4 regions of the Paenibacillus sp. TSA_86.1 genome follow, and region 3 is predicted to be linked to each of the others. Evidence: riboswitches for the same ligand, from Rfam matches in the RefSeq annotation. Region 3 holds a riboswitch; each other region holds the start of a gene.
What was found. Region 3 has a riboswitch for thiamine pyrophosphate ahead of ACUTVW_RS15860 (ABC transporter substrate-binding protein). Riboswitches for the same ligand answer to the same signal wherever they lie in the genome.
Positions count from the first base shown of each region.

Region 1: another riboswitch for thiamine pyrophosphate. It lies ahead of ACUTVW_RS12565 (thiamine phosphate synthase); the one in region 3 lies ahead of ACUTVW_RS15860 (ABC transporter substrate-binding protein).
Region 2: another riboswitch for thiamine pyrophosphate. It lies ahead of thiC (phosphomethylpyrimidine synthase ThiC); the one in region 3 lies ahead of ACUTVW_RS15860 (ABC transporter substrate-binding protein).
Region 4: another riboswitch for thiamine pyrophosphate. It lies ahead of thiM (hydroxyethylthiazole kinase); the one in region 3 lies ahead of ACUTVW_RS15860 (ABC transporter substrate-binding protein).

Region 1 covers NZ_JBQZGE010000004.1:302,584-305,739, forward strand. The annotation lists gene ACUTVW_RS12560 (ABC-F family ATP-binding cassette domain-containing protein) at 1-990, shown strand, start outside; TPP riboswitch at 1,030-1,139, shown strand; gene ACUTVW_RS12565 (thiamine phosphate synthase) at 1,407-2,078, shown strand; gene thiO (glycine oxidase ThiO) at 2,119-3,156, shown strand, end outside.
Region 2 covers NZ_JBQZGE010000017.1:53,048-56,203, reverse strand. The annotation lists gene thiC (phosphomethylpyrimidine synthase ThiC) at 1-1,558, opposite strand, end outside; TPP riboswitch at 1,953-2,066, opposite strand; gene ACUTVW_RS23460 (IclR family transcriptional regulator) at 2,229-2,972, opposite strand.
Region 3 covers NZ_JBQZGE010000007.1:115,903-119,058, reverse strand. The annotation lists gene serS (serine--tRNA ligase) at 1-92, opposite strand, end outside; gene ACUTVW_RS15870 (hypothetical protein) at 563-742, shown strand; gene ACUTVW_RS15865 (hypothetical protein) at 800-1,324, opposite strand; TPP riboswitch at 1,588-1,700, shown strand; gene ACUTVW_RS15860 (ABC transporter substrate-binding protein) at 1,916-2,956, shown strand.
Region 4 covers NZ_JBQZGE010000019.1:87,458-90,613, forward strand. The annotation lists gene ACUTVW_RS24520 (radical SAM/SPASM domain-containing protein) at 1-873, opposite strand, end outside; TPP riboswitch at 1,102-1,204, shown strand; gene thiM (hydroxyethylthiazole kinase) at 1,330-2,142, shown strand; gene thiD (bifunctional hydroxymethylpyrimidine kinase/phosphomethylpyrimidine kinase) at 2,139-2,951, shown strand; gene thiE (thiamine phosphate synthase) at 2,951-3,156, shown strand, end outside.

The DNA of each region.
Region 1 (3,156 bases), on a different contig from region 3:
CCGACTAACTATCTGGATGTAGAGCATATTGAGTGGCTGACACGATATCTGAAAGACTATCCATATGCCTTTCTGCTGATCTCTCATGATACGGAGTTCATGAATGAAGTTGTTAATGTCATCTATCATTTGGAGTTTGCCAAATTGACGCGGTACGCTGCCAACTATGATAAATTCCTGGAGATGGCGGGTATGCAGAAAGCACAGCACATCGATGCCTATGAAAAGCAGCAGGAATTCATCAAAAAGCAAGAAGATTTTATTCAGCGCAACAAGGCTCGGGCTTCAACATCAGGCCGGGCGAAAAGCCGTGAAAAACAACTCGGCAAAATTGAGCGTATTGATCGTCCAGACGAAGCTGCGAAACCAACATTTAAGTTCAAGGATGCTCGTGCGAGTAGCAAAACTGTTTTTGAAGGTATCGACTTTGAAATCGGTTATACGTATCCGCTATTACCCAAGATGACAATGACGATTGAACGTGGAGAAAAGATTGCCATTGTGGGATGTAACGGTGTAGGCAAATCAACACTTCTCAAAACAATTCTGGGTAAAGTTGCGCCAATCAGCGGTAAAACATTCCTTGGAGATTATTTGGAGACAGCTTACTTCGAACAGGAAGTGCGCGCTGGAAATATTACACCGATCGACGACGTGTGGAATGAATTTTCTCACCTGACACAGAATGAAGTGCGAGGTCATCTTGCGCGTTGCGGTCTCAAAAATGAACATATCACTCGTCCGCTTAACATGCTGAGCGGAGGAGAGCAGGCTAAAGTTAGATTGTGTAAACTGCTGATGCGTGAGAGCAACTGGGTTTTGTTTGACGAGCCGACGAACCATCTGGATGTAACGGCGAAGGCTGAACTGCAGCGTGCGTTGCAGGAATACAAGGGAACCGTTTTGCTTGTATCTCACGAACCGGATTTTTATGAAGGCTGGGTCACCAAAACGTGGAATGTAGAAGAGTGGTCTGAAAAAGCACAATGACAAAAAAAACCGGTTGTGGTAATATAGGCTACAACTTCATATGAACACTAGGGGGGCCGCACGATGCGGCTGAGATGGAAGAATGCGATTCCGGACCCTTCGCACCTGATCTGGATCATACCAGCGTAGGGAAGTGGCGCGTTTCAGCGAAAACGATAGTATATGATTCTTCAATGGAAAACGGGATCTTTACTACATCGTGATGCATGCATTTCAATACTCGAACAGACAGTTATAGGGTTACCTATTACACTGTTTATCAGGTATTGTCGAATGTTTGTTATTGAACTGAATCTTAGTTTATACGCAGCCACTCCCCTACGGGAGTGGCTTTTTTGGATTCTATATTTGTTGCGTTTGTATGTTACGTCATTCGAAGCTTGGTGTTGAAAGGAGGGAGAACGAGGTTGTCTATCATGATGTTTGAGGACAAGTCAAAAGTATCGGATGAACAATTAAGAAACAACTCTCTTTTTGAGCTGCATGTAATATCCAGCAATAGAGGGGATCAAGAAGCCACGCTGAAGGCAGCTAAAGAAATTTGGCCTTGGGCGGATTATATTCATATCCGGGAACAGCAGCTTCCGTTACACGAGAAGTTAAACTGGGCCAGATTGATGGTCGAGTCTGGTGTCCCAGTTTCTCGGATTGTAATCAACGGTGCGAACCGGTTTACGGCTGAGGATGCTTGTTATCAAGGGGTGCATTGGAGCCAAGACATGTTACACAAGGCGAAAATGACGTTGGAACCCGGAAACAGGCATGATCTACAGCCCCGTCTGGGGGTATCTGTACATTCAATTCATGAGGCGAAAATTGCAGAAGAGTATGGCGCAGATTACCTTTTTTTCGGGCATGTATATGCAAGTGCAAGCAAACCGGATATAACTCCAAGAGGATTAGAAGCATTGGCGGAAGTATGCTCGGGTGTGATTGTACCTGTTATGGCAATCGGGGGCATTCAGCCGGATAACATTCGAGCTGTCAGGTCTGCGGGAGCCAGGGGAGCCGCTGTGATCTCAGGTGTACTTCAACATGAAAATCCTGCTCATGCAGCAGCTCTTTTAAAACAGTCTGTGGAAACGTGAAAGTGAATGCTGCTCAATGCTCAATCAAGGGGATGAGAGAATGGAACAGAGAGGAATGGGCCAACCCGAAGGTGTTACCGCACCCTCGTGTGATCAACATCGGTTAATGATGATGTCCACATCCGATACTCCAACTGAATTACGGGGAGTTTTTCATGCAGAAACAATTGTTGTAGGTGGTGGAATAGTAGGCTGTGCAATTGCTTTTGAATTGGCATCCAGAGGGCAGGAGGTGCTTCTTGTTGAGCAATCAGAGATTGCCGGTGGAACTTCCTCCGCAGCTGCCGGCATGCTCGCAGCAGATAGTGAAGATTTTGCACATCCAATTCTAGCACAGGCGGCATATGACAGCAGAGAATTGTTGCATAAGCAAAAAGATCAAATATCCGCTCTTACAGATATGGATGTTGGCTTGAGGCGCAGCGGGTTCATCACCCCATTTCGATCATATAGTGATTTAAGTCAATACAAGGATAAACGAAATGCCTCTTCGGATTCGGGGCAGCATTGGTGGGATCGGAGTAAGGTGCAACGGGAAGTGGCATGGTTGAATCGGGAAACGTACGGGGCGTATTACAAACCATTGGAGAGTGAAGTTTTACCTGTATCGTTGACCAGAGCCTATGCGAGGTCGGCTCAAATGATGGGTGCCCGGATCTGGGAAGGGGTTCAAGATGTTCGTCTATTAGTGAACAATGATCGAGTGCGAGGGATTACAACTGCCAAGGGAGAGATAACTTGTAAACATGTGATCGTGGCTGCTGGTTTGCAGGGGGATCTACTGATGCATCAAGTGGGAGTGACCTTGCCTTCAAGTCCGGTGAAAGGTGAAATGATTGCTATTCGGTTTCCTGCAGAACAAACAGCATACAGACCTGATCGAACGGTATATGCAGAAGACGTCTATATCGTTCCGAAGGCCAATGGAGAAGTATGGATCGGAGCGACCAGTCTGCCAGGAAGAAAAGATCACAGCGTATCTGCTAATTGTGTGCAACGATTACTTGGTGCGGCAAGTTATTGGGTTCCGGGAATCAAGGAGGCAGACTTTTTGCGGGCATGGGCAGGTGTAAGACCA
Region 2 (3,156 bases), on a different contig from region 3:
GCGCATCATCCCGGCGCTGGGCGCGTGGGTGGCCTTTGGCCAAATCAGCCGCATGAGCGGCTATTTTATAAGCGATAACCCCTTCACGCACATCATCCTTGTTCGGAAGCCCCAGATGCTCCTTCGGCGTGACATAACAGAGCATGGACGTACCAAACCAGCCAATCATCGCCGCCCCAATCGCAGACGTAATATGATCGTATCCCGGTGCAATGTCCGTGGTCAGCGGCCCAAGGGTATAGAACGGCGCTTCCTGGCAGATTTCCATCTGCAAATCCACATTCTCTTTGATCTTGTGCATCGGCACATGCCCCGGCCCTTCAATCATCACCTGTACATCATGCTTCCACGCAATCTGCGTTAATTCTCCGAGCGTTGCCAGCTCCGCCATCTGTGCCTCGTCATTGGCATCGTAGATGCTGCCTGGGCGCAGTCCGTCCCCAAGAGAGAAAGCCACATCATACCTTTTCATAATCTCGCAGATTTCTTCAAAATGAGTGTACAAAAAGTTCTCCTGATGATGTGCCAGGCACCATGCCGCCATAATCGACCCGCCCCGTGAAACGATGCCCGTCATCCGTTTCGCCGTCATTGGAATATATCGCAGCAATACGCCGGCATGAATCGTAAAATAATCCACACCCTGCTCCGCTTGTTCAATCAGCGTATCCCGGTACAACTCCCAGGTGAGCGCCTCAGCCTCTCCATTCACCTTTTCTAATGCCTGATAGAGGGGCACCGTGCCAATCGGCACAGGGGAGTTACGGATGATCCATTCCCGTGTCGTATGAATATTCTTGCCTGTCGAGAGATCCATCACCGTATCCGATCCCCAGCGCACAGCCCAGGTCATCTTCTCCACTTCCTCTTCGATGGAGGAAGATACAGCGGAATTGCCAATATTAGCATTGATCTTCACGTGAAAATGACGACCAATCAACATCGGCTCACTCTCCGGGTGATTGATGTTGGAGGGAAGAATTGCCCTGCCGCTCGCCAGCTCCTGCCGCACGAATTCCGGCTCCACGCCTTCACGAATAGCGGCGTACTCCATCTCTGGCGTAATCAAGCCCTGCCGTGCATAGTGCATCTGTGTGACACAGCGTCCAGCCTGTGCACGCAGCGGCTGCCCCCGAAGGCCGGGGTATTCCTCTGCCCCGGCTCTTCGGCCTCCGGGCTTCAAGCCGTTATCCTCCGGCTTGATTGCCCGGCCCTCATACGCTTCCACGTCACCGCGCTCCATGATCCAGTGCGTGCGAAGCGCAGGTAAACCGGCCCGAATGTCCATCTGGAATTCGGGATCGGTCATCGGGCCGCTCGTATCGTAGACACGCAGCGGCTCATTATGCTCCACCCCTTGGGGAGTATTGGTGTCATGAAGGGCAATTTCACGCTCCGGTACAGCGATGTCCGGTCGTGAGCCCTGAATGTAGACTTTACGGCTGCCCGGGAAGGGTTGAACCCTTCCAGCCGCTCCGGTTTCTTTTTCCACCGGATGACCCTCGCTCCCCAATTCTTCGATTCCATTCTGTTGCCCCGTTTGCTTATGTGTACTCATGTCTCCTGTTTCCTCCTCTGTAATCTTCTCTTGCGTTATGTCTCCACCAATGCGTCAGTTTCAACGACCACCACACCTGCCCGGAAACATTCAGAGCACAGAAGTACAGCAGGATTGTTCCTGCCCACGCAGCCAAACAGATCCAGGAGACAAATTTTTATGTACAGTCAGCGAGAGAAGCGAGATCACTTCACCTGGAAGTCCAGGCATGTATGTCGCAATGGTTATGCTGTCACCGCGATAGTGAAACACAACAAGTGAATCTCTGCCAGGCACTGTAAATAAAAAAAGCCGGTTCCGAAGGAACCGACTGATGTCCATCACCATACACGCAACAAGGGCCATCTGCTGCCAAACAGCATCTATCCCAGGTTAACGTCTGTGGTGCTTGTGGTCATATGGCCGATTACTTCCCTACGCTGGTATGATCCAGATCAGGTGCAAAGGGTCCGGAATCTCATGCGATTCCGTCTCAGTCCGGACAATTCGGACTCCCCCAGTAACGTAAACGTATTACGGCAATTCAGCCGCTGTTCAACTTAAAAATATGACATTCAACCGGCCCCGATGGGCCGTCCATTACAGAGTAGCTTAATCTGGTTATAAATACAACCTTAATATTCCAGATCATCAATTCCTTTTGTGCAAAACTTCAAGCATGAGCCTGGCCTTACGACAACATAAGTCCCATCTGCGCGGCCGCTTCTTTCAATACAGGAGCGTACTCATGCAATGTGTCTTGCGAGAGCCTGCTGACAGGCCCCGACACAGACAGCGCTGCCGCGATATTGCCTCTGCGATCCATAATCGGTACGGACACCGCAGCAGCTCCCGGCTCGCGTTCCTCATAACTGGTTGCATAACCGCTTCCTCTGATGTCCTCCATCTGTGCCAAATATACTGCTGGATCAATAAATACGGGCCATTCCGAGCCGTTCATCAGCTCCTCCCGATCCTCTTCAGATGCAAAGGCCATCAACACTTTGCTGGAAGCTCCTACGGAAAGCGGCAGTCTGACACCTACTGGCGCAACCCGGCGAATCGCCTGATCACTCTGCACCGCCTGAATCCGAATCCGCTCGCTGCCGTCACGGAGATAGAGACTTACCGTCTCGCCCAACCGATCCCGGAGCCGTTCCATCGCGGGCAATAGCAAAATCGCAGGATCATCACTACGTGACATGTGCGCAGACAGTTCCCAGATGCGAATGCCAAGCCGGTACTTCTCGGTTGCTGCGTCGCGTATCACGAACCCCCGATCCTCCAGTGTTGCCATCAATCGATGCACCGTACTTTTGTGTAAACCGATCTGACTGGCAATTTCGGTGAGTCCAAGATCACTGCGTGTGGTAAAACATAATAATATATCCAGCGCCCGTTCTACAGCCCGGACGGTTAACTTGCGGTCTTCCATGGCATGGTGCCCTCCTCATGTTTCATCACATGAAACTTGGTTACATAAATTATATGAGAAACGGTCTCATCTGTAAACCAAAAAGAACCTTTTTGAAGGTAATGCGCAATCTAGAAAGTGGACCAGGATATGCATTTTGCACTTCGTAACCCCCTGTAATTTACACACTATGGAAAAGTTACCT
Region 3 (3,156 bases):
ATTAACACAGCAATATCAACCTTGATTTTTTTCCCGTCCGCTGCCGCCTGAACCTCTTCTGCATGTGCCCGAACCCACTTCATATCTAACATGGTCACCGTCTCCTTTGGCTAAAAAAATACAAAGAGCGCCCTCATCCCTTGGGACGAGGAGCGCTCTGCTCGCGGTGCCACCCAACTTGCCGAATCGGTTTCAACCTCCTGATTCAGCCTCTTGGTCCGCGATAACGGGCGGTTCCGGTTAACTTGGGAAAGTTTCATTTCGCTCCCTGGCGAAAACGCCTCCGAGTTGGATTCTCTTCAACGGCATAGTCCGATGTGTAATTGTGTTAGTTAGTATATACGAGAATCCAACGGAAATGCAAGTTCTAAACACCTATTTTTATTGAAAACAACGAATCACATAAAAGTCTGTCAGAATTCCACAGGAAGAGAGTATCGTTATAGATATGACTTCACTCAGACCATTTTTCGTGTAATCGTGTCTATCCAATTAGACGCATCTTCCTGTAAAAAAGACCATACTATGGTAAACTCACATTACAGAAGGGAGATGTTGTCTAATGAATATGAGCCCCAACCACCTGAATTCATCCGAGGCCGAAGCCGCCAAACAAAGAGCAAATGAACATGCGCGTCAAGCTCAGCGAAGCTCATTCAAAAGCGGTATCCTGACAACCATCATTATCGCTGTTGTTATTATTGGTATTTTATATTGGGTAGCTTACGCTAGAACTTCTTAAGGGATCAAAATTACCCATTGCCCAGGAAATACTTTTTCACAACAGACATACAATTCGTTAAACGGATGCTACCGCCGCTTGTCCTCTAAACAACTTGCCAAATACATAACGCACTAGCGGCCCGAGTACGATTAATTGATATGGCAATGGCAGACTAAAGTTACGTGCAATCGTATGAAGATACGTGCTAGACACGGACACCCCATCTAACCGACCTGCCAAATAGGCCGTAATCATGCCGTATAGCGACATGACCAATACCATTCCGATGACCATAAGAAACGACATGGTGACTACACCTTTGATTTTACTGGCTCTTGCAAACGGGATGGAAAACGCAATTTTTCTCGCTACGGGTCCTACGATGAACGACTCCACCAAAAATGCGATGACAAAACAGATCACAAATTGAATCAGCATCTGCATCACGGACATCTGACTTAACATTCCTGCGTGCCATAGATTGAAGGTCATCATCACTACGACCATTCCTGTGCACATCATAAGTCCAAACATAACTTGTTCTTTCTTGCTTACTGACAATATACTCATCCTCTCTCTGACTTGGATCATTATAGACATTCAGATCCCCCTCACATAAGTGAACATTCTGTGAACGTTTTATTGACCAGGACATGTCTGAAAACGTTGATGGAAGCCCATATTTCCGAATTTTTGTTCCAAGCCGGGAAGTCCCCCGCAGGCGTGACAGGGCACTTCAAGGGAATATGACTCAGCAGGGGATGAAAAGGTTGTAAAAAATGCACTGCAGTGGGTTCCAGGACACGCCCTAGACACATTCATGTCCCTGGCCTATAATTACACCTAGTAATGCCCGTAACTTCATAGTTTCCCAGGGGAGTCGGAATTGGCCGGCTGAGAGTGTATCCCACCAAGATACTAACCCTTAGACCTGATCTGGATCATGCCAGCGTAGGAATCGGAGTATATTGCAACGGCACAGCCATAAGCTGAACGCCCTTCTCTCACGCCTGCACGCGTCCCGGATTACGGGGCGCTTTTTTTGTTTTCTTTTGACAAGCAGAAACAGAAAAATGACGTTATTCGGATAACCCGCGAGTATAAATTCGTCGATTTATGCAAAGGGATTGGATATGAAGCCAAGGAGTACCCCGTGCCATCTGGCCGGATATACCGAAGGAGAGAGACACGATGAAATGGCGTAAAACGATAGGAATGTTACTCATGTGTGTGTTGCTGGTGACTGTAGCTGCTTGTGGTGGCAAACAAGCGGATCCAGCTGAACAGAAAAACGCAGCTGGATCGGAGAAAACGAACGAGGACAGCAGCACTGCATTGAAAGATGTGAAGGTTGTGCTCGACTGGACTCCAAATACGAATCATACCGGTCTGTATGCAGCAGTGGATCAGGGTTTTTATAAAGCGGCGGGTCTCAACGTCGAGATTGTACAGCCAGGTGCTGGCGGAGCAGATACGATGGTCGCCTCAGGTGAGGTACCGTTTGGCGTCAGTTATCAGGAAAGTGTCACTCAGGCGCGTACGCAGGACGTTCCACTTGTGTCGATTGCCGCAGTTATCCAGCATAATACGTCCGGTTTTGCAGCGCCGGTGGATCGCAAGATCAAATCGCCTAAAGATTTTGAAGGTAAGACGTATGGCGGTTGGGGTTCCCCGGTAGAAGAAGCGGTGATGCAATCCATTATGGAGGGCGAAGGTGCTGACGTATCCAAAGTCAAAAACATTAACATGGGCGATGCCGACTTCTTCACAGCCGTGAAACGGGACATCGACTTTGCGTGGATTTTCTACGCATGGACGGGAATCGAGGCTGAATTACGCGGTGAACCGATTGATATGTTGTATGTGAAGGATTATGCCAAAGCACTGGACTACTACACCCCCGTCCTCGTGACCAATGAACAGACGATTCAGAAAGACCCTGAACTGGTGAAAGCTTTCCTAAAGGCCACTTCTGAAGGGTACCAATATGCAATTGACCACCCTGAAGAGGCAGCAAACATTTTAATCAAAGCTGTTCCTGATCTGGACAAAGAATTAGTACTGGCAAGTCAAAAATGGCTCAGCCCGAAATACCAAGATGATGCACCACGCTGGGGCGAACAAAAGCAAGACGTGTGGAAAAACTACACCGACTGGATGTTCAGCAAGAAACTGCTGGATAAAGAGATCGATGTAACAAAAGCCTACACGAACGAATTTTTACCACAGTAACAAGTCTTATTACTCTACATGTAAAAATGAACCTTGATGTTTACACATTTTGAACGAAGAGGACAGGAAAAACTTGAAGAAGCGAAGCGATCGCTTAGTAGGTTTTCTAAGGAAAGCTACCCCAGAAGCACGCTTTCTCCTGAATTTTCTTCCCACAATTCAATGGATAAGTTAATTTTTTGTACACAAGAACGGAGAGT
Region 4 (3,156 bases), on a different contig from region 3:
TGCTCCGAACCGCTGACGGTATCCGCACTTGCGGCAAAGTTCTTCTACCGCTTCCCGTTTGGAAAAACCGTACACCAGATTGTTTGCACGTTCTCCATCCACAATATCGGAAAAAGACTTCTCATGGATGTTCCCCAAGTTGATGACACCTTCTCCATCCAGACAGCATGGAACCACAGTTCCATCGACCAGCACAGCGGCTTGACTGCGGAGTGCATGGCAAAACCCTTTGCCATCATCTTCAGGTGCATCCAGACTTGGCCACTGGAATTCATGATCCTGATTCAGATATACGTTGGGTGCAATTTTCACACCGCTACCTGGAAGGACTTTTTCCTCAATCCGAAAGTCCAGATTGAATTCACGCTCGAGTACCTCAAGCGTCTCCCGATTTCGATTCATCTGAGCATTCGTGAAGTTATCCTGTGTCAGATTCCATAATCGGAACGAGACAATGACATTATGTTTCACCGCTTCACGCACAAAAGACAAAATGTTACGTAAGTATCCGTCGCGATCCGTAGAACCTTCATGACCGTCAAAGCTGTGCAACGAGAAATTCATCTGTCTCAGTGCAGGTTTACCCAATAATTTATGCTGTGTCTTCGGCAGCAGCGTGCCGTTCGTCGTAATGTTTACTTTAAATCCCTTGGCATGAGCCATATCCAGCAGCAGGTCAATTTTGGGATGAAGCAGCGGTTCCCCTTTGACGTGCAGGTAGATATGTTTCGTGTGTGGTTTGATCTGATCCAATATATTATTAAAGACTTCAGGGTCGATGAATCCTTTGGCTCGCTTCGTTTGTGGGCAAAAGCTGCATGCCAGATTACAGATGCTTGTAATTTCAATATATACTTTCTTGAACGTTTTCAACTCAGGGTCCCCATTCTGCCGGGAGGAACAACGGTCCTGCCCTCATTCGTAGTACGGCCATATGAGCCAATCCCCATTATATCGGGTTAAGGAGCCAAGGTAAATCGTAATCAGAGGATCCGTACAAAGTCCAGTATATTTTCATCTCTATTTCAAGACTCGAATGCCCTCCCTATTTACATTAAGCCAAGATGGATATATGCTGAGGACATAACTGCATATCTTGTACATTTGCACTGGGGGAGCCTTGCGGCTGAGACGAATACGACGATTCGGACCCTTTGAACCTGATCTGGATTATACCAGCGGAGGGAAGTGGGGCAGCTTTTATTGGCAGTGGATGATCTCTAGCCTTGATGGGGATCAACTTCAGTTCAAACGTATAGCTCTGCTCATTTCTCCGGAAATGGGCGGGGCTTTTTGTATTTTGTTCTAAATCAAAAGGAGGAAATGACGATGTCTTATCTTGAACGTGTACGATCACTCAATCCTTTGGTTCATAATATTACCAACCTTGTGGTTGCCCCTTTTACGGCAAATGGTCTGCTTGCCCTCGGCGCCTCTCCGTTTATGGCCTACGCCCATGAAGAAGTCGCTGACGTCGCTCGCATGGCTGGAGCAGTGGTGCTGAACATCGGCACATTGGATGAGAAGGTCGTTCAATCTATACGCCTGGCCGGACAATCGGCCAATGCGCATCATGTGCCTGTCGTGCTTGATCCTGTTGGCGCAGGAGCAACAGCATATCGCACGGATACGGTACAGATGCTGGTTCGTGAGCTTCGCCTTACGGTATTAAGAGGCAATGTCGCCGAAGTCGCTCATGTCATTGGTGTACCATGGAATATCAAAGGTGTGGATGCCGGAGCCGGCGAGGGAGACCGAATACGGATTGCGGAGCAGGCAGCGCAACAGCTTGATTGTATTGTCGTCATTACAGGCCAATACGATATTATTACAGACGGATATCATACCTTCCTCACAAACAACGGACATGTATTGCTCACCCAGGTTACCGGTGCAGGCTGCCTGCTCAGCTCGGTCATTGGCGCCTTTGCTGCGATAGCCGAGCCGGGACACGACATGCTGAACAGTGTGGTCGAGGCGACATCTTACTACGGTGTAGCCGCTGAACAGGCTGCAGTACGAACGGCTCATCAGGGGCCAGGCAACTTCCAGATTGAACTGTTAAATCAACTGGCGCAGGTGACACCTTCACTGTTATCTGAGCATGCACAAATTCGTCAGATTCGTGGAGGTGTACGATGAACATTGCTCAAGCGTTAACCATTGCCGGGTCTGATAACGGCGGGGGAGCCGGAATCCAGGCAGATCTCAAAACCTTTCAGGAACTTGGTGTATACGGAATGACGGTCATTACAGTAATTGCCGCACAGAATACAACCGGGGTTCAAGGTGTGTTTCCGATTGATTACGCCGGCATTGCCCAGCAGCTTGATTCAACGGGAGCCGACTTTCAGCCACGTGCAGTCAAGACAGGTATGCTGTATAGTGCCGAGATTATTCGTCTTGTTGCGACAAAATGGCAGCAATACGGCTGGTCTAATCTGGTGATTGATCCCGTGATGGTTGCCAAAGGCGGTGCGCCTCTGCTACAGCAAGAGGCAGTACAAGCACTCATTCAGGATCTACTCCCCCATGCCTTACTCACAACACCTAACATCCCGGAAGCCGAACTGCTCACCGGAATGTCTATTCGGAACCTGAGCGAGCGGGAGGAGGCCGCAAGGCAATTGGTGCAGATGGGCACGACGTATGCCTTGGTTAAAGGCGGACATGATACGGGAAGCGGTATGGTTGTCGATGTCCTGTATGACGGGCATTCCTTTCATTATTTGGAGAACCTTCGGGTAATGACACGTCATACACACGGAACCGGCTGCACGTTCTCTGCTGCGATTACCGCTGAACTCGCGAAGGGTTCTCCTGTTCTGGCTGCCGTTACGACCGCGCGAGCATTCATTCAGGCAGCCATTGAAGATGAGCTGGGATTCGGGACCGGGCACGGGCCAACGAATCACTTTGCGTACCAGCGCAGACAGCGAGGTGAACGCTGATGCGTAGATGGGATACGGAAGCGGTGCGCCGCACGCTGCAGTTGTATCTGGTGATGGGCAGCGTCAATACGGCGCGTGACCCGGTGGAGGTGCTCCGCCAGGCGATCACTGGCGGCATCACGCTGTTCCAGTTCCGGGAGAAGGGAACTGGTGCCCTGACAGGCGAAGCCCGCATAACGCTTGCGCTGCGGCTTCGCGAGGTGTG